4 regions of the Bacillus sp. JZ109 genome follow, and region 3 is predicted to be linked to each of the others. Evidence: riboswitches for the same ligand, from Rfam matches in the RefSeq annotation. Region 3 holds a riboswitch; each other region holds the start of a gene.

Region 1 (4,964 bases), 1.7 Mb from region 3:
GGCCCGCGCAATAAGCAGGCTTTTCCAATGATCAAGGCGGGGAAGAGGCCATTCCGCAGAAATAAACAGCACGTTGGCGCCTTTTGTCGTATGTTTTCTGATCCATTCCGGAAAACGGATATCGTAACAGATCAATCCTGAGCTTTTGACGCCGTCAAGCTCAAAGTATCCGTCTTCGGAACCGGCTGATAAATACAGATGCTCATCCATCAGCTGAAAAAGATGGGCTTTTCTGTACTCTTTAATGATTTGCCCTTCCTTATCCGCGATGTACATTGTATTATAAACATCAGAATTCTTCCTGACAGCGACCGACCCGGCGACAATATGAACACCATGTTTTTTTGCCGTTTTCTTCAGCCAGCTCTGAGCGGAGCGGCCGTCTTCGTCAGCGAGTTCATCAAGATTGGCCAGATCATATCCGGTCGTCCATAATTCAGGCAGAACAAGAACATCAGCATGTTTGCTTTCTTTTCCGATGAAAAATTCAGCCTTTTTTATATTTTCCGAAGGTTTGCCGTATGAAATATCAAATTGAAGACAAGATATCGTCCATTTCATCTTTTTAACACCCCAAATTTTTCTTTACTTTTTTCATTTAACCATATATGATGATGGACTATCATTTCAAGATTTTTTTAGAAGGTGAGAATAGATGAAATTTGAACAGTCTCATGTATTGAAGGAATTGCCTAAACAATTCTTCGCTTCTCTGGTGCAGAAAGTGAACCGAAAGCTCGCAGAAGGACATGACGTTATCAATCTAGGACAGGGAAATCCAGATCAGCCGACTCCTGAGCATATTGTTGAGGAGATGAAACGAGCTGTCGCTGATCCTGAGAATCATAAATATTCGTCTTTTCGCGGCTCATACCGTCTGAAGTCAGCGGCTGCTGCATTTTACAAAAGAGAATACGGCATTGATCTGGATCCGGAAACCGAAGTCGCTGTATTATTCGGCGGAAAAGCCGGTTTAGTCGAGCTCCCGCAATGCTTGTTGAATCCCGGTGATACGATTTTAGTTCCCGATCCGGGTTATCCTGATTACTGGTCGGGTGTCACACTTGCAAAAGCAAAGATGGAAATGATGCCGCTCGTAAAGGACAGGGCGTTTCTCCCTGATTACAGCAGCATAACCGCTGAAATAAGGGAACAGGCGAAATTGATGTATTTGAATTATCCGAATAATCCGACTGGAGCTGTTGCTACTTCCGAGTTCTTTGAAGATACCGTGCGTTTTGCGGCTGAAAACGGAATCTGCGTCGTTCACGATTTTGCTTACGGCGCTGTCGGATTTGACGGCTGCAAGCCTTTAAGCTTTTTGCAGACTGAAGGTGCGAAGGATATCGGAATTGAAATTTACACGCTGTCAAAAACGTATAATATGGCAGGATGGCGGGTTGGCTTTGCCGTCGGAAACGCTTCGGTCATTGAAGCGATCAATCTTTATCAAGACCATATGTTTGTCAGTCTTTTCAGAGCGACTCAGGAGGCTGCAGCAGAGGCACTGTTAGCCGATCAGACGTGTGTGGCAGAGCAAAATGCCAGGTATGAGAGCAGGAGAAACGCTTGGATCACGGCATGCCGGGAAATCGGCTGGGATGTAACAGCTCCCGCAGGTTCTTTTTTTGCATGGCTGCCTGTGCCTGAAGGCTATACTTCTGAGCAGTTCTCAGATCTTTTGCTGGAAAAAGCGAATGTGGCAGTTGCGGCTGGAAACGGCTTCGGTGAATATGGCGAGGGCTACGTCAGAGTCGGACTTTTAACAAGTGAAGAAAGACTTAAGGAAGCCGCTTATCGAATTGGCAAACTGAACCTGTTTACCCAAAAAAGCATTGACAAGACCTTATAACGATGGGATAATTCAAAATAATTTATAAAATCTATATTTTCTTATCAAGAGCAGGCAGAGGGACGAGCCCGATGAAGCCCGGCAACCGACTTATAAAGCACGGTGCTAATTCTTGCAGCTAGCGGCTGAGAGATAAGATTCGGACGAGAAACGAAACCTCTTTAGACGCGATTGCAGTTTGAAGAGGTTTTTTGATATGGATGAAAATGAAAGGAGCTCTGGCATGAGTGAGTTATTAGCGACATATCTCCTGACCGAACCGGGAGCCGATACAGAGAAGAAAGCAGAACAAATCGCAACAGGATTGACAGTAGGCTCCTGGACTGATCTGCCCCTTGTAAAACAGGAGCAAATGCAAAAGCACAAGGGGCGGGTGATAAAAGTTGAGGAGAGAGAGGGAACTGCTGCATCAGAAAAACAAGCGGTCATCACAATTGCCTATCCTGAAATCAATTTCTCTCAGGATATTCCGGCTTTGCTGACAACAGTGTTTGGCAAGCTGTCCCTGGACGGAAAAATCAAATTAATCGATCTTCACTTCTCTGAAGCATTTAAGCGTGCACTGCCGGGACCGAAGTTTGGCGTATACGGCATCCGGAAGCTGCTGGGAGAGTTTGAGAGACCGCTGTTAATGAGCATATTTAAAGGCGTAATCGGAAGGGACCTGAGTGATATTAAAGAACAGCTCCGGCAGCAGGCGCTTGGCGGAGTTGACTTGATTAAAGACGATGAAATTTTCTTTGAGACTGGTCTAGCGCCTTTTGAAACAAGAATTGCAGAAGGAAAGCAAATATTGAAAGAAACGTATGAGCAGACCGGACATAAAACGCTGTATGCGGTGAATTTGACCGGACGTACGGCTGATCTGAAAGACAAAGCGAGACGCGCCGCCGAGTTGGGAGCGGATGCGCTTTTGTTTAATGTCTTCGCTTACGGCTTGGACGTTATGCAAGGCCTTGCGGAAGATCCTGAAATCCCAGTTCCGATTATGGCGCATCCAGCAGTGAGCGGAGCGTTTACGTCTTCTCCGTTTTACGGTTTTTCTCACGCTCTTTTACTCGGAAAATTAAACCGATATTGCGGTGCTGACTTCAGCCTCTTTCCGTCTCCATATGGTTCGGTTGCGCTTCCAAGAGCAGATGCACTGGCGATTCATGAAGAATGTGTGAGAGAGGATGCTTTTAACCAAACATTTGCTGTTCCGTCAGCAGGCATTCATCCCGGCATGGTTCCGCTATTAATGCGTGATTTCGGCATAGACCACATTATTAACGCCGGAGGAGGCGTACATGGACATCCGAACGGTGCCCAAGGCGGGGGGCGAGCGTTCAGAGCCATTATTGATGCGGTCCTAGAGGCCCAGCCGATTGATGAAAAAGCCGAACAATGCAAGGATCTTAAGCTTGCGCTAGATAAATGGGGAAAGGTTGAAGCCGTATGACGACTCGAAAACCTTTTATTATTTGTGATTTTGACGGAACAATCACGATGAACGACAACATTATAAATATCATGAAAACATTTGCTCCCCCAGAGTGGGTGGCATTAAAAGACGGCGTACTTTCCAAAACGCTGTCGATCAAGGAAGGTGTCGGGCGGATGTTCGGCCTTTTGCCCAGCCGTTTAAAAGAAGAGATTACAAGTTTTGTATTGGAAGATGCAAAAATCAGGGAAGGCTTTCGGGAATTTGTAGCATTTATCAATGAGCACGAGATTCCGTTTTATGTCATAAGCGGTGGAATGGACTTTTTTGTATATCCTTTGCTTGAAGGCATTGTGGAGAAAGACCGCATTTATTGCAACCATGCTTCATTTGACAATGACTATATCCATATTGACTGGCCTCATTCCTGCAAGGGCACATGCAGCAATCAATGCGGGTGCTGTAAGCCGTCGGTCATCCATGAACTTTCTGAACCGAACCAATATATCATCATGATCGGTGATTCGGTTACAGATGTGGAGGCAGCAAAGCTGTCTGACCTATGCTTTGCAAGGGATTATTTATTAAACGAATGCCGGGAGCAAAACCTCAATCATCTTCCGTATCAAGATTTTTATGAGATCAGAAAGGAAATTGAGAATGTAAAGGAGGTACAGGAATGGCTGCAAAACAAGAACGCTGGCGAGAGCTCGCTGAAGTAAAACGGGAATTGGCAGAGAGAGATTGGTTTCCGGCGACTAGCGGTAATCTGTCAATTAAGGTTACAGATGAGCCTTTAACATTTCTCGTCACTGCAAGCGGAAAAGATAAACGTAAAGAGACGGTTGAAGATTTTCTGCTGGTCGATCAAAACGGAGAGCCTGCTGAAAGCGGGCATTCTCTGAAACCGTCAGCAGAAACGCTTTTGCATACACATTTGTACAATAAAACCAATGCCGGATGCTGCCTGCATGTCCATACGGTAAACAATAATGTGATTTCAGAGTTATACGGAGACCAAAAGAAAATCACATTCAAAGGCCAGGAAATTATAAAAGCACTCGGCTTGTGGGAAGAGAACGCAGAAGTGACCGTTCCGATTATAGAAAATGCGGCACATATCCCGACGCTAGCGGCACTGTTTGCGGAAGAGATTTCAGAAGATTCAGGAGCTGTTCTGATCCGAAATCATGGTATTACGGCTTGGGGGAAAACAGCATTTGAGGCAAAAAGAGTGCTTGAAGCGTATGAATTTTTGTTCAGCTACCATTTGAAATTGAAAACACTCCAGCATCAGCTGGTTAAATAAAAGGAGGAATTGAAATGGCTACAATTCGAATTCATGATGAGGCAAATACAACGATTGAAAATCAAGAGGAAGTGGCAAGCTTTCTGGACAGTCAAGAGGTTATTTATGAGCAATGGGATATCACGAAGCTTCCGGAACATCTCTCAGAGAAATATGACCTGACAGAAGAAGAAAAACAGCAAATTCTTGATACCTTCGAAACTGAAATTAAAGATATCTCAACCCGCCGCGGCTATAAAGCACAGGATGTTATTTCATTGTCAGACAGCAATCCGAAACTTGATGAACTGCTTGAAAACTTTAAAAGAGAGCATCACCATACAGACGATGAGGTTCGTTTTATTGTAAGCGGACACGGTATTTTTGTCATTCAAGGCAAG
Region 2 (4,964 bases), 900 kb from region 3:
CTTCTGGCTGAGCCGGCGGAACCCGGACAATATGACGGATTTTTATATTTGCGCGGCGGGATTAAAAGCGTGGGCATGGTTCGGCCGGGCCGGATTATCCAGTTTGCATCCCAAGGGTTTGTGGTGTTTGCTCCTTTTTACAGAGGAAATCAAGGAGGAGAAGGCAATGAGGATTTTGCCGGAGAAGACAGGGAGGATGCATTTTCTGCTTTTCGCCTGCTTCAGCAGCACCCAAATGTCAAGAAGGATAGAATCCACATCTTCGGTTTTTCCCGCGGCGGAATTATGGGAATGCTCACTGCGATCGAAATGGGCGGGCAGGCAGCTTCATTTGTTTCCTGGGGAGGCGTCAGTGATATGATTCTTACATACGAGGAGCGGCAGGATTTGCGGCGAATGATGAAAAGAGTCATCGGCGGAACACCGAAAAAGGTGCCTGAGGAATATCAATGGAGGACACCGTTTGACCAAGTAAATAAAATTCAGGCACCCGTGCTGTTAATCCATGGAGAAAAAGACCAAAATGTTTCGATTCAGCATTCCTATTTATTTGAAGAGAAGCTAAAACAACTGCATAAGCCGGTGGAGACGTGGTACTACAGTACATTCACACATTATTTCCCGCCAAAAGAAAACCGGCGTATCGTGCGGCAGCTCACACAATGGATGAAAAACCGCTGACAGTGAAATATGTTATGATAAAGAAAAAAGAGAACGAAAGGGGATTTCACTTTGGGAATGCCTGTTGAATTTAATACACTGATTGTGACAAAAGGAAAAGAAGTTCGCATAGATGAAAATATATTCACGTTAGAGAAGGACGGATACCGAGTATATCCGATGGAGATTCCAATGGATGTACGCAAAACAAAGTTTGGCGAAAAGTCAGGCACAGCTGAAGTGCAGAAGCTTCAATGGGAAGAAGGCCGGACCATCATTACATACAAGCTGACTTCTTTGCATTCCGTCAATTAAAACAAGCCAAGAGCATAATTGCTCTTGGCTTTTGTTTTTTATACGAGAGGGCCGCCTGCCTGGGCGATGGCATCGGTATGTGCGAACTTTTTAAAGTTCTCTTTGAATTCATTTGCAAGGTAGACTGCTTTTTCTTTGTATTCTTCCTTGTTGGTCCACGTATTTTCAGGCTGAAGGATATGATCAGGAACGCCAGGAACATGTGCCGGAATGTGCAGGCCGAAAATATCGTCAGTTATCATTTCAGCATCCTCTAATTTACCTTCAATCGCTGCTTTGACCATTGCTCTAGTGTAAGAAAGCTTCATTCGTTCGCCTGTGCCGTAGCCGCCCCCGGTCCAGCCGGTATTGACTAAGAAAACGTCTGCGCCGTGTTCATCGATCTTTTTGCCGAGCATCTCAGCATAGACGTGAGCAGGAAGCGGCAGGAAAGGTGAGCCGAAGCATGTAGAGAACGTCGTTTCAGGAGACGTTACACCACGTTCGGTTCCGGCAAGCTTACTCGTGTAACCGCTCAAGAAATGGTACATGGCCTGCTCCTTCGTTAGTTTGCTGATCGGCGGCAGGACTCCGAATGCATCAGCCGTCAAAAATACAATTGCTGACGGATGGCCGGCCATGCTTGGAGTCACGATGTTGTCAATCATATGAATCGGGTAAGCTGCCCGCGTGTTTTCAGTATAGAAGGAATCATCATAATTGGCTTCGCGTGTATCTTCGTCAACAACGACATTTTCGAGAACAGACCCGAAACGGATCGCGTTAAAGATTTGCGGTTCCTTTTCCTCGCTTAAATGAATGCACTTAGCGTAGCACCCGCCTTCAATATTAAAGACGCCTGTATCAGACCAGCCATGTTCATCGTCACCGATCAGCTTGCGGTCAGCATCTGCCGACAGGGTGGTCTTGCCTGTTCCTGACAGTCCGAAGAAAAGGGCGACATCGCCTTTTTCACCGACATTGGCGGAGCAGTGCATAGATAAAATATCTCTTTCAGGCAGCAGGAAATTCATAATGGAGAAAATGGACTTCTTCATTTCACCGGCATACTCAGTTCCGCCGATTAAAATTGTCCGCTTTTCGAAAGAGACAATAATAAACGTTTCGGAATGAGTGCCGTCTGTTTTTGGATCCGCTTTGAAATGCGGAGCAGAAAGAATGGTGAACGGCTGCTCAACTGTTTTCTTATCATTTCCTTCCGGACGGATAAACAGCTGCCGAGCAAATAAATTGTGCCATGCGAACTCATTTACGACAGTGATCGGCAGCCTGTATTTCTCGTCTGCTCCGGCAAATCCTTCGAAAACAAACAGCTCATCTCGCTCCTTTAAATAGCTGACAACTTTCGTGTACAGCCGCTCAAACGCTTCTTCTGAAATCGGCTGATTCACCGGGCCCCAATCGATCTTATTTTTCGTGCTTTCTTCCTCCACGATGAATTTATCTTTAGGTGAGCGTCCTGTGTAAGCGCCTGTAGTCGCGCGAACAGCACCTGTGGATGTTAAAATGCCTTCGTTTCGGGAGAGGACTTTTTCTGTTAGCTGTGCTGCAGATAAATTATGACGCACATTTGGACATGTTAATAAGGCTTGTAAATCAGCGGTCAAATCAACTGAGTTCATATGAAACCTTCCTTTATCGTTTTTTGTGTTTTGCTAATTGTGAATTAGTATAACATATATTTTCAAATAGTCTATACTATTTATTATTTTTTGTGTGTGCATTTCCATTGTTTTCCCTCAATATAGGTGCCTATTTCTTCTGAATCATATTGACATTGCAAACCCTTTTACGATAAGATATTTCATTGAGCGGATACTCTTATCCCGAGCTGGCGGAGGGACAGGCCCTATGAAGCCCAGCAACCGGTTTCTCTGTTATTTATTATGTTCAACTGAGTGAGACAACCAAGGTGCTAACCTGTTGCAAGGTTGTATGATTCCTTGAGCGATAAGAGTGAAAGGCACAAAGACCAAACCCTTTCCTCGATGGAAAAGGTTTTTTTATTTCATAAATATGCCAATTAACATTCTCTAATATAACTGTACATTGTATAAGAGGGAGCGAGTTCCGTATCATATATACAAGGTCTTTCGGGAGGCCTTGTGCAGGAGGAAGCAAATCATGAGTAAAAATCGTCGTTTATTTACATCAGAATCTGTTACGGAGGGGCATCCGGATAAAATCTGTGACCAGATTTCTGACAGCATTTTAGATGAAATTTTAAAGAAAGACCCTAACGCGCGTGTTGCTTGTGAAACATCTGTGACAACAGGTTTGGTTCTTGTAAGCGGAGAGATCACAACTTCTACGTATGTTGACATTCCGAAAACGGTTCGCCAAACCATTAAAGAAATCGGATACACACGTGCAAAATACGGATTTGATGCGGAAACTTGTGCGGTTTTAACATCAATTGATGAGCAGTCTGCTGATATCGCGATGGGCGTAGATCAAGCGCTTGAAGCCCGTGAAGGCACAATGAGCGACGAAGAAATTGAAGCGATTGGTGCGGGTGACCAAGGATTAATGTTCGGTTATGCGTGCAACGAAACGAAAGAGCTTATGCCTCTTCCAATTTCACTTGCCCATAAATTAGCCCGCCGCCTAAGTGAAGTCCGTAAAGAAGATATTCTTCCGTACCTTCGCCCTGACGGCAAAACACAGGTAACGGTTGAGTACGATGAAAATAACAAACCAGTCCGCATTGACGCGATTGTTATTTCAACTCAGCATCATCCTGAAATTACACTTGAGCAAATTCAGCGCAACATTAAAGAACATGTCATCAATCCGGTTGTTCCTGAAGAGCTGATTGATGAAGAAACAAAATATTTCATCAACCCTACAGGACGTTTCGTAATCGGAGGCCCTCAAGGGGATGCGGGACTTACAGGACGCAAAATCATCGTTGATACGTACGGCGGCTATGCACGCCACGGCGGAGGCGCGTTCTCAGGTAAGGATGCGACGAAGGTAGACCGTTCTGCAGCTTATGCGGCAAGATACGTTGCGAAAAACATCGTTGCGGCTGAGCTTGCTGATTCTTGCGAAGTACAGCTTGCTTACGCGATCGGTGTTGCACAGCCTGTGTCAATCTCAATCAACACATTCGGTTCCGGAAAAGCTTCTGAGGAAAAACTGATTGAAGTTGTTCGCAATAACTTTGATTTACGACCTGCCGGCATTATCAAAATGCTTGATTTGCGCCGTCCGATCTACAAACAAACTGCTGCGTACGGCCACTTTGGACGTCACGATGTTGACCTTCCATGGGAGCGCACAGACAAAGCGGAGCAGTTGCGTAAAGAAGCGTTAGGAGAATAATTTTATAGCCGCTTACTGGTTAAGCGGCTTTCCCTTTTTTATCGTTGTATTCATGTTTATTTTTTTACATAACTGTGAAACCAAATACTATTCACAGCGTCTATAAATAGGGGTTCAATGATGACAATTTTAATTATGGAGGCAATACTATGTGTGGATTTGTCGGGGTTTTTAACAAGCATCCGTTAGCTCAAACCGCTGATCAAGAAGAACTAATCAAACAAATGAACCAAATGATCGTTCACCGCGGTCCTGACAGTGATGGATATTTCCATGATGAGCACGTCGGCTTCGGATTCAGACGGCTCAGCATTATTGATGTAGAAAATGGCGGACAGCCTTTATCATATGAAGATGAAACATATTGGATTATCTTTAACGGAGAAATCTATAACTATATTGAACTGAGAGAAGAGCTTGAAGCAAAGGGGTACACATTCAACACGGATTCGGACACAGAGGTTCTTCTTGCGACTTACCGTCACTATAAAGAAGAAGCGGCGTCCAAACTGCGCGGTATGTTTGCCTTTCTGATTTGGAATAAAAACGATCATGTGCTTTATGGGGCAAGAGATCCATTCGGCATTAAACCGTTGTACTACACAACGATCAATGATCAGGTTTATTTTGCCTCAGAGAGAAAAAGTTTAATGGTTGCTCAG
Region 3 (4,964 bases):
AGAAGCTGATTTCGCTGTAAGCCAGTCTGTACTCAATTCTTAATGGGAAGGTGTTTGACATGAGAAAACAAGTCGCCTTGGTGACAGGGGCTGCCGGCGGAATCGGATTCGAAATGGCAAGAGAATTCGCCCGGGAAGGTGCCAGCGTCATCGTTTCAGACCTCCGTCCGGAAGCATGTGAAAAAGCAGCCTCCAAACTTGCAGAAGAAGGCTTTGACGCGGCGGCCATTCCGTATGATGTGACAAAGGAAGCGCAAGTTGCTGATACGGTGAACGTCATCCAAAAACAATACGGCCGCTTGGATATTCTGGTGAACAATGCCGGTATTCAGCACGTCGCTCCGATTGAAGAGTTTCCGACAGACACCTTTGAACAGCTGATCAAGGTCATGCTGACGGCCCCCTTTATTGCAATGAAGCATGTTTTTCCGATCATGAAAAAACAGCAGTTTGGCAGAATCATTAATATCGCGTCTGTTAATGGATTAGTCGGCTTTGCAGGGAAATCCGCTTATAATAGCGCCAAGCACGGCGTCATTGGACTCACAAAAGTAGGGGCGCTGGAAGGCGCGCCCCACGGCATAACAGTCAATGCGCTCTGTCCGGGTTATGTCGATACCCAGCTTGTACGCAATCAGCTTAGCGATCTATCAAAAACTAGAAATGTCCCTTACGACTCTGTACTTGAACAAGTCATTTTTCCGCTTGTGCCGCAAAAGCGACTGCTTTCCGTCAAGGAAATTGCGGATTATGCCGTGTTTTTGGCAAGCGAGAAGGCGAAGGGCGTCACTGGGCAGGCTGTCGTCCTTGATGGGGGCTACACCGCACAATGACATAAAAAACACACTTGCTCCGCTAGGGAATCAAGTGTGTTTTTTCTTTTCTTATTTCCAAACATCATTAGCGATCTCAACCACATGGCGGAGCTTCGCCCATTGCTGTTCTTCAGTCAGCTTGTTGCCTTCCTCAGTTGAAGCAAATCCGCATTGAGGGCTGAGGCAAAGCTGGTCTAAGCTTACATAACGGGACGCTTCTTCGATACGGCGTTTCACGTCATCCGGATTTTCAAGCTCACCGAATTTAGATGTCACTAAGCCAAGAACAAGCTGAAGATCAGACCGTTTTACGTAACGGAGCGGCTCAAATCCGCCTGAGCGTGAATCATCATACTCTAAGAAAAGTCCGTCAAGATTCAAGCCGTCAAAAATGGTTTCGGCTGCTGCGTCATAGCCGCCTTCCGCTGTCCAAGTGGACTGGAAGTTGCCGCGGCAAATATGCATGGTTACCGTCAAGTCATCCGGGCGGTCTGCTATCGCGTCGTTAATCGATTTCGCAAACAGCTGGCGAAGCTCATCAGGCGTTGTTCCGAACGCTTCGATTTGTTTTAAGCCTTTTTCTGATAAGAAAACGGCCCACGCTGTATCATCAAGCTGGAGGTAGCGGCAGCCTCTGTCATAAAACGCTTGAATCGCTTTTTTATATGCTTTGGATACATCATGCTGGAAAAGGTGATAGTCGTTTTTGTATGCACCTTTTTCCAATTTCCCGCGGAAAAACAGCATATTCGGGCTTGGAATGGTCATCTTTGGCGTCGCGTCACCGGCAATGCTATGGAGAAATGAGTAATCTTCAAGCATTGGGTGTGTTGAAAAGTCGATATCGCCTGTGACTTTAATGCCGCGTGCTTTTGTCTGTACGTTATGGAATTGAATGCCTTGCTCAGGAGTAAACGGCTCAACGCCATCTAAGTTTTCCAGGAAATCAAAGTGCCACCATGCTCTGCGGAATTCACCGTCTGTCACGACGTTCAGGCCGATTTCCCTCTGTTTTTCCACAATGCGGATAATTTCATCGTTTTCGATCTGGCGAAGCTGCTCAGCCGTAATATCGCCGGCCGCTTTTTGCAGCCGCGCTTTTTTGACGGGCTCAGATCTTAGCAGGCTTCCGACTTGATCCGCGCGAAACGGCGGTTTTTTTCTTTGAAGTGATTTTTGTTCTGCGGGTGTTGTTTGTTGTGACATGTTGTCCATTCCTTCTTTCCATTCAAATGTAAAAAAGCTCTTCCTTTGGATAAGGAAGAGCTTGCGTGACAATCTCAACCTTATCTTCAAGAGCAATCATTGCTCTAAAGGATTTAGCACCATTCTGTTAAACAGCGGTTGCCGGGTATCGCAGGGCCAGTCCCTCCACCTCTCTTGATAAGGAAAACCTTTTTATGAAATTTTCTGATAGTATCTATTATTCACACATTTTCTATTTCTGTCAATGATAGATTATCTCCACACATCGTTGGCAATGTCGATGACATGGCGAAGCTTTGCCCATTGCTGCTCCTCTGTCAGAAGGTTGCCTTCTTCTGTAGAGGCGAAACCGCACTGCGGGCTCAGGCATAGCTGGTCCAAGCTGACAAAACGCGCGGCTTCATTGATACGGCGTTTCACATCTTCAGGATTTTCAAGCTCGCCGTATTTCGATGTGATCAAGCCGAGCACAATTTGCAGATCCTTGCGCTTCACAAAACGGAGCGGATCAAAGTTTCCGGAGCGGTCATCATCGTATTCCAAGAAAAGGCCGTCAAGGTTTAAGCCGTCCAAAATCGTTTCCGCTACAGCGTCGTACCCTCCTGATGCCGCCCAGGTTGAGCGGAAGTTGCCGCGGCAAATGTGCATTGTGATCGTTAAATCGTCAGGCCGGTCTGCGACGGCATCATTAATTGTTTTGGCAAATATGGATGGCAATGTTTCTGGATCGCCGCCGAGCGCCCGGACAACCTCTCTGCCTTTTTCCTCAAAGAAGAGAGACCATGACGTATCATCGAGCTGGAGATAACGGCAGCCAGCATCATAGAAGGCTTTGATTGCTTTTTTGTATGCTTGAGCCAGGTCATGAAAATATTCCTCTTGATCGTCATAAATCCCTTTATCCGCCTTTTCGCCAAAAAACAGCATATTTGGGCTGGGAATGGTCAATTTTGGCGTCGCGTTACCGGCAATCTCATGTAAAAATTGATAATCAGCAAGCGCTGGGTGGCTCGTAAAATCGAGTTTTCCCGTCACTTTGATGCTGCGCGCTTTCGTTTTTGTGTTATGGAACTGAATCCCCTCAGCCGGGATGAACGGTTCCACACCGTCAAGCCCTTCCAGGAAGTCATAATGCCACCAAGAACGCCGGAATTCCCCGTCTGTTACTACATCGAGACCGATTTCTTTTTGTTTTTCCACGATGCGGATGATCTCTTGATTTTCGATATCACGAAGCTGTTCTGCTGTCATCTCACCAGCCGCTTTTTTTTGCCGGGCTTGCTTTACCGGAACGGAACGAAGCAAACTGCCGACATGATCGGCGCGGAAAGGTGCTTTGCGTTGTTTTTCTGTTTTTTGTCCTGCAACATTCGTTTGTTGAGCCATGTTATTCGCCTCTTTTCTGAAATATTGAGCATGTAAAAAGCTCTTCCTTTGTGAAGGAAGAGCTTGAATGATCAAATCTCCGCCTCATCTGCAAGAACGCAATGTTCTTAAGGATTTAGCACCATTCTGTTTGAAACAGCGGTTGCCGGGTATCATAGGGCCAGTCCCTCCACCTCTCTTGATAAGGTACAACTTCATATTCAGATTTCAATTATCTTAATATTATTACTTTTGGATCAATTGTCAATGCTTTTTAGAGAATACTTTCATCTTCATCGTTATATAAAACCATATCAAGCACGATAGCGATGGCAGTGCAAATCAGAACATCTTCCTCGTTTGCAATCTGCAAGTGATAGGAATCACCCCAGCTGAGCCACTTTTTGCTCACTGACATCCGGACATTTTCCCCGTCCGTCAGCTGGAATTCATCCCTCCATAAATCACCATCGATTTCCCAGTTAAGCCCGGAAATCACAAATTTCGGTTTGAAAAACGTTACTTTCTTCGTTACCTCACAAACTGTTTTCCCGCCAATTGAAATCTCATAGCGCGGCAATAAAGACATTAGTTTTTGTTCTATGGAAACGAGCGTTTTCCCAGATGAGTCTGTCATTTGTAATGAGTCTCCTAACGAGAAAAAACGCCCCTCCACCTTGAATGTTTCTTGTTCATCCCGGTCATAAATGTGAAATGCATCTTTAAATGAGAACATTTTTTGTTTCATAAATAACTCGATCATTGCTGAAGTCTCCTTTGGGTTTGCCTTGTATGAAATTACGGATAGGTGGCGAAAAGGTTTCAGGCTCTAAATCAAAACAATTTTAAAAGGCTGCGTGATTCAGCAGCCTTTTCATTTGAAATATAGAATTAGGAAAGATGCATCCGGCGTTTTTGGCGGATGGCGTCAAGGTCGATTAGGTTGTTGTGATGAGGTGCGGCTGCTGGCAGAGGGCTTGTCTTTTGCGGTTTGCGGCGATTGTCCTTGCTGAAAGAAAAAAGAAGATAGCCGCATAATGCGATGATAATAAATAGGATCATATTACATACCTCCCAAAAAAAGTTTTGGTACTCTCTATTGTACGGATAAAAAGTCAAAAAGTATTCAAAAAATTCTAAATCAATAAATAACAAGAAACTGTCCCTCTAAAACAGTATAACCTGATGACCTGAAAATAGTCTTGAATCACGCTGTTTGCTCTTGTTGATGATTGGTTCTATAGTTACTATCGACGATAAAATAAATTCCTTTATATAACTTTTAACCTAAGTTTGAGTAATTCGAATTGCCTGTTTTTGGGTGCTGTATTCTTGCTTGTTTGGTTTATACCCTATTTTGCGGAATTGAACACAAAAAACCCAAATTACGGAGCATTTGGGCGGTACGGGTGAATACGGATTGTATTTAGGGGATTTGAATGTTTTATTTGAAGAAGCGTTTGAACATTTTTCTAATTTTTTGAAATGGGCTGGATTTCTTTTGCATGTTAAGCGGCCTGGAAATGATCCATTTTTTCAAGAGACTCTTTGCAGCGATTGCATGTTTTGTCATTGTTT
Region 4 (4,964 bases), 670 kb from region 3:
AAGCGGACGAGCCATTCGGCAGTGTTGAATCCGTTAAAACGGTATCTGAGCTTTATGCACCGATTAACGGAACGGTTGTGGAAGTAAACGAAGATCTTGATGACAGTCCGGAATTCGTCAACGAATCTCCGTACGAAAAAGCATGGATGATCGTCGTTGAGCCATCTGACGCTTCTGAAATTGAAAAACTGATGACAGCAGAGCAATACGAAGAGATGACACAAGAAGACTAAAACAGGATAGCCGTAAAAGCAATTGGACACGCTAACGTTATGGGAGGTGTCCAATATGGCTTTCGACAAACAAAAGCTCGATGTCACCAATGACGTGACAGGCCGCTTTCAAAATGGCCGGCTCTCGTTATATCATGATAATGAGATGATCGGCCAAATGACAAGCATGAATGAATATGAGCTTAAGTCCGGTTATTCCTTTGAAAATGAGAAATTTTATAAGACAGCCGATGTGGTCTCTGGAGACGACGCAAAATATGTAGATTGTGACTACGAAAACGGCTGGTGTTAATGTTGGCGGTGAATTTCACTGCCTTCTTTTACAATCTGAACGTTTCAAATTTGACGCGGCAGGTGAACAAGATGAAGATGGATGAGCTGGAAAAGGTTATGATTGTCGAGGGGAAATCAGATAAAGAGAAAATCGAAAGCGTCCTGAATGAACCGGTGCGCATTATCTGCACAAACGGAACAATCAGCCAGCTGAGGCTCGAGGAATTGGCTGACGAGCTTTATGATAAAGACGTCTATATATTAGTTGATGCTGATGAATCAGGTGAGAAATTGAGAAAACAGCTGAAGCGTGAATTTAATGAAGCCTGCCATCTCCATATCGACAGAGCCTATAAGGAAGTAGCGGCTGCGCCCAGGCACCATATCGCTTCTGTATTGTGCGTGCGAATCTGAATGTCCATACTATTTTTCTTGAAAGAAAGTCCCGAGGTGTATAGCATGAAAGAACTCCAAGAACACGAACTTGATCACATTGAAGATGATGTGTACCTTCTATATTTATATACTCCGTTTTGCGGCACCTGCCAGCTTGCAAGCAAAATGCTGACAGTGGTGAAAGAAATGCTGCCGGATGTCGCCTTCTATCAAAACAATGTCAATTACTCTCCGACATTCGCAAAAGCGTATCAAATTGAAAGCGTCCCTTGTTTTCTGCTGTTTAAAGGCGGAAAGGTGGTCGAAAGAGGATATGCATTTCATTCCGTTTCTTATTTATATGAGCTGATCAAACAAAAATCATCTTCCGCATCCCATTTATGACATATTTCTCAGCATATCCAATGAAATTGTCGTTCGTTTTATAAAGGGGTTCTTGCGACAAAGAGAGAAATGTGTATGTATGACCAACAAATAGGAGGTTGTACATATGGAGAAAGCGGAAGTTTTAGAAGATGAGTATCAGCATCTGTTTTTAAAACCCCTTTTGAATGCCTCAACATTGCTCATTACCTTCCAAGGAGAAGCAGAAGCCTTAACCGTCTCAATAAACGAACAGGGAGAAATGAAAAAAGTTTCTCCGCCCCAAACGTCCAACCTGACCTTTTACGGAAACCAAACGGAAATTATTGATTTATTGCACGGAGACATTTCCCTTCAGCACCTGATTCAGAGCGGAAGCCTCAAAGTAAAGGGGTCATTCAGGGCCCTGTTAAAACTGGAAGCCATTCTCTGGCTGACAAATGGATTTTTTCAGAGGATTTTAAAAAATTAAAAAATAATAAATTATTATAATAGTAAAAGTTGACATCATTTATTTTATTGACATTTAATCATTCGCCGTGCTATTCTACATTAAGAATTTCCGGACGAAAAAGACTATATATTTCTCTTATCAAGAGAGGTGGAGGGAAGTGCCCTATGAAGCCCGGCAACCATCAACGCTGTTGAAATGGTGCCAATTCACACGAAGCGTTCAGCTTTGAAAGATGAGAGAAAGGCATTTTATATAAGCCTTTCTGCTCAAGTGTGCAGAAAGGCTTTTCTTTTGCAGAAAAAACCGGAAGATTTCTTAGAATAGTGTTAAGGCAGGTGATTGCTTTGATCAATCTTCAGGATGTTTCAAAAGTTTACAAGTCGAAACATGGAGATGTCAATGCTGTCCAAAACGTCTCGCTTTCCATTAAAAAAGGTGAGATTTTTGGAATTATAGGATATAGCGGAGCTGGTAAGAGTTCCTTAATCCGTCTGCTGAACGGCCTTGAGAAACCAACCTCAGGAACCGTGGAAGTGGCGGGAACCAAGATTAATGAAGTAAATGGACGCGGTTTAAGAAAAGCACGCCATGAGATCAGTATGATTTTCCAGCATTTCAATTTGCTTTGGTCGCGGACTGTCAGAGATAATATCATGTTTCCTTTGGAAATTGCCGGAGTGAAAAAGAGCGAGCGGATCAAGCGCGCCAATGAACTGATTAAACTGGTAGGTTTAGAAGGAAAAGAAAAATCTTATCCGTCTCAGCTGAGCGGCGGTCAGAAGCAGCGTGTGGGAATTGCCAGAGCGCTTGCAAACAATCCGAAGGTTCTCCTTTGTGACGAAGCGACATCAGCATTAGATCCGCAAACGACAGATTCAATTCTGGATCTATTGTCCGATATTAATGAAAGACTCGGTTTGACGATTGTGCTGATTACGCACGAAATGCATGTCATCCGCAAAATCTGCAACAGAGTCGCCGTCATGGAAAACGGCAAGGTGGTCGAAGAAGGCGAGGTTCTCGATGTCTTCAAAAATCCAAAGGAACAAATGACAAAACGATTTGTTCAGCAGGTGACAGAGCCGGAAGAAACGAAAGAGACGCTTCAGCACCTTCTTGATGATACAGCATCAGGAAAAATGGTTCAGCTCACATTTGTCGGTGAGTCAGCTGAACAGCCTTTGATTACAGAGATGATCAGAAACTTCAATGTCAGCGTCAATATTCTGCAAGGGAAAATTTCGCAGACGAAGGATGGGGCTTACGGTTCACTGTTCATCCACATTGACGGGGACGAGGAAGAAGTGCAAAACGTGATCCGATTCATTAATGACAAACAGGTGAAAGCAGAGGTGATCACGAATGTTTGAAAAATACTTCCCGAACGTTGATTTAACTGAATTATGGAACGCGACATATGAAACACTTTATATGACGCTGATTTCTTTACTGTTTGCTTTTGTCATCGGGGTCATCCTCGGCTTGCTGCTCTTTCTGACGAGCAAAGGAAGCCTCTGGCAGAATAAAGCGGTCAACTCTGTGATTGCGGCCGTTGTTAACATATTCAGATCGATTCCGTTCCTTATTTTAATTATTTTACTATTAGGTTTTACGAAATTTTTAGTCGGCACGATCTTAGGGCCAAACGCCGCATTGCCGGCGCTGGTAATCGGCTCGGCACCATTTTACGCGCGCCTTGTTGAAATCGCGCTGCGTGAGGTGGATAAAGGTGTGATTGAAGCCGCTAAATCAATGGGCGCGAAAACGTCTACGATTATTTTCAAAGTGCTGATTCCGGAATCAATGCCTGCTCTTATTTCTGGCATTACGGTTACTGCCATCGCTTTGATCGGCTCAACGGCAATTGCCGGAGCCATTGGTTCAGGAGGCCTTGGAAACCTTGCGTACGTAGAAGGATATCAGTCTAATAACGCTGATGTTACCTTCGTTGCTACTGTGTTTATTTTAATCATCGTGTTTATTATTCAAATCATCGGTGATCTAATAACAAATATTATAGACAAACGATAAGGGAGGATTTACATTGAAAAAGCTATTTTTGGGTGCATTACTGCTTGTATTTGCAGGAGTCATGGCTGCCTGCAGTTCGAATAACGGCGCTGAATCTGGCAAGAAAGAAATTGTCGTTGCGGCAACAAAAACACCGCATGCGGAAATTTTAAAAGAAGCTGAACCATTGCTGAAAGAAAAAGGCTATACGCTGAAAGTGAAAGTGCTTAGTGATTACAAAATGTACAATAAAGCTTTAGCTGATAATGAAGTGGACGCGAACTACTTCCAGCACATTCCTTACCTTGAGCAAGAAATGAAAGAAAACACAGATTACAAACTTGTGAATGCCGGCGCTGTTCACTTAGAGCCATTCGGTATTTACTCTAAAACATACAAATCACTGAAAGACCTTCCAGACGGTGCGACAATCATTCTGACAAACAACGTTGCTGAACAAGGACGTATGCTTGCAATGCTTGAAAACGCTGGATTAATCACTCTTGATTCTAAGGTAGAAACAATTGACGCAACATTGAAAGACATTAAGAAAAACCCGAAAAACCTTGAATTCAAAAAAGTGGCGCCTGAATTAACGGCAAAAGCATATGAAAACAAAGAAGGAGACGCGGCCTTCATCAATGTAAACTATGCGATCCAAAATAAATTAAATCCTAAAAAAGATGCAATTGAAGTAGAATCAACGAAAAACAACCCATACGCTAACATCATCGCAGTAAGAAAAGGCGAAGAAGATTCTGCAAAAATCAAAGCGCTGATGGAAGTTCTTCACTCTAAAAAGATCAAAGACTTCATCGAGAAAAAATACGACGGAGCTGTGCTTCCTGTATCTGAATAAGACTGAAACCCCGGATGAGAAATCCGGGGTTTTTTTCGCGTATTTTCCTAAAAGCTGTTCATAATAAAAAGGAATGTTAAACAGATGGAGGGATTTTCTTTGAATCAAGACAGAGGAAGCATGCAGGACGCGTTAAAACAATATAAACATGGTTTAGGTACATTTGAACAAAAGATGCCGCTGATGGGAAGGAAATTTAACGAATTTACTGAACAGTGCTTTGCCGGGAATTCTCTGACTGAAAGAGAAAAACAGCTGATCGCCCTCGGAATTGCCATCAATGCTCAGGACGAATATTGCATGATCTATCATACAAAAGGCTGTCTCGATCAGGGAGCGACAGAAGAAAACATTCTCGAAGCCGTCAGTGTGGCAG

Evidence for each region. A riboswitch is a leader RNA that binds a small molecule or an ion and turns the genes downstream of it on or off. The one in region 3 is predicted to bind S-adenosylmethionine.
Region 1: another riboswitch for S-adenosylmethionine. It lies ahead of mtnW (2,3-diketo-5-methylthiopentyl-1-phosphate enolase); the one in region 3 lies ahead of M1D94_RS01130 (5-methyltetrahydropteroyltriglutamate--homocysteine S-methyltransferase).
Region 2: another riboswitch for S-adenosylmethionine. It lies ahead of metK (methionine adenosyltransferase); the one in region 3 lies ahead of M1D94_RS01130 (5-methyltetrahydropteroyltriglutamate--homocysteine S-methyltransferase).
Region 4: another riboswitch for S-adenosylmethionine. It lies ahead of metN (methionine ABC transporter ATP-binding protein MetN); the one in region 3 lies ahead of M1D94_RS01130 (5-methyltetrahydropteroyltriglutamate--homocysteine S-methyltransferase).

The regions. Positions count from the first base shown of each region.
Region 1 covers NZ_CP096388.1:2,650,541-2,655,504, reverse strand. Annotated here, with positions in the region: gene M1D94_RS13935 (carbon-nitrogen family hydrolase) at 1-561, opposite strand, end outside; gene mtnE (methionine-glutamine aminotransferase) at 656-1,852, shown strand; SAM riboswitch class I at 1,891-1,991, shown strand; gene mtnW (2,3-diketo-5-methylthiopentyl-1-phosphate enolase) at 2,076-3,293, shown strand; gene mtnX (2-hydroxy-3-keto-5-methylthiopentenyl-1-phosphate phosphatase) at 3,290-3,997, shown strand; gene M1D94_RS13915 (methylthioribulose 1-phosphate dehydratase) at 3,955-4,584, shown strand; gene mtnD (acireductone dioxygenase) at 4,599-4,964, shown strand, end outside.
Region 2 covers NZ_CP096388.1:1,109,611-1,114,574, forward strand. Annotated here, with positions in the region: gene M1D94_RS05705 (alpha/beta hydrolase family protein) at 1-681, shown strand, start outside; gene M1D94_RS05710 (DUF2584 domain-containing protein) at 733-975, shown strand; gene pckA (phosphoenolpyruvate carboxykinase (ATP)) at 1,014-2,597, opposite strand; SAM riboswitch class I at 2,794-2,932, shown strand; gene metK (methionine adenosyltransferase) at 3,100-4,302, shown strand; gene asnB (asparagine synthase (glutamine-hydrolyzing)) at 4,452-4,964, shown strand, end outside.
Region 3 covers NZ_CP096388.1:208,656-213,619, forward strand. Annotated here, with positions in the region: gene M1D94_RS01120 (succinyl-CoA--3-ketoacid CoA transferase subunit B) at 1-43, shown strand, start outside; gene M1D94_RS01125 (3-hydroxybutyrate dehydrogenase) at 60-833, shown strand; gene M1D94_RS01130 (5-methyltetrahydropteroyltriglutamate--homocysteine S-methyltransferase) at 885-2,021, opposite strand; SAM riboswitch class I at 2,099-2,205, opposite strand; gene M1D94_RS01135 (5-methyltetrahydropteroyltriglutamate--homocysteine S-methyltransferase) at 2,274-3,407, opposite strand; SAM riboswitch class I at 3,489-3,595, opposite strand; gene M1D94_RS01140 (LURP-one-related/scramblase family protein) at 3,661-4,149, opposite strand; gene M1D94_RS01145 (hypothetical protein) at 4,278-4,541, opposite strand; gene M1D94_RS01150 (hypothetical protein) at 4,831-4,959, opposite strand.
Region 4 covers NZ_CP096388.1:875,253-880,216, forward strand. Annotated here, with positions in the region: gene gcvH (glycine cleavage system protein GcvH) at 1-233, shown strand, start outside; gene M1D94_RS04430 (YusG family protein) at 289-525, shown strand; partial or broken gene M1D94_RS04435 (toprim domain-containing protein) at 603-964, shown strand; gene M1D94_RS04440 (thioredoxin family protein) at 966-1,286, shown strand; gene M1D94_RS04445 (SCP2 sterol-binding domain-containing protein) at 1,393-1,737, shown strand; SAM riboswitch class I at 1,852-1,958, shown strand; gene metN (methionine ABC transporter ATP-binding protein MetN) at 2,064-3,089, shown strand; gene metP (methionine ABC transporter permease MetP) at 3,082-3,750, shown strand; gene metQ (methionine ABC transporter substrate-binding lipoprotein MetQ) at 3,764-4,588, shown strand; gene M1D94_RS04465 (carboxymuconolactone decarboxylase family protein) at 4,673-4,964, shown strand, end outside.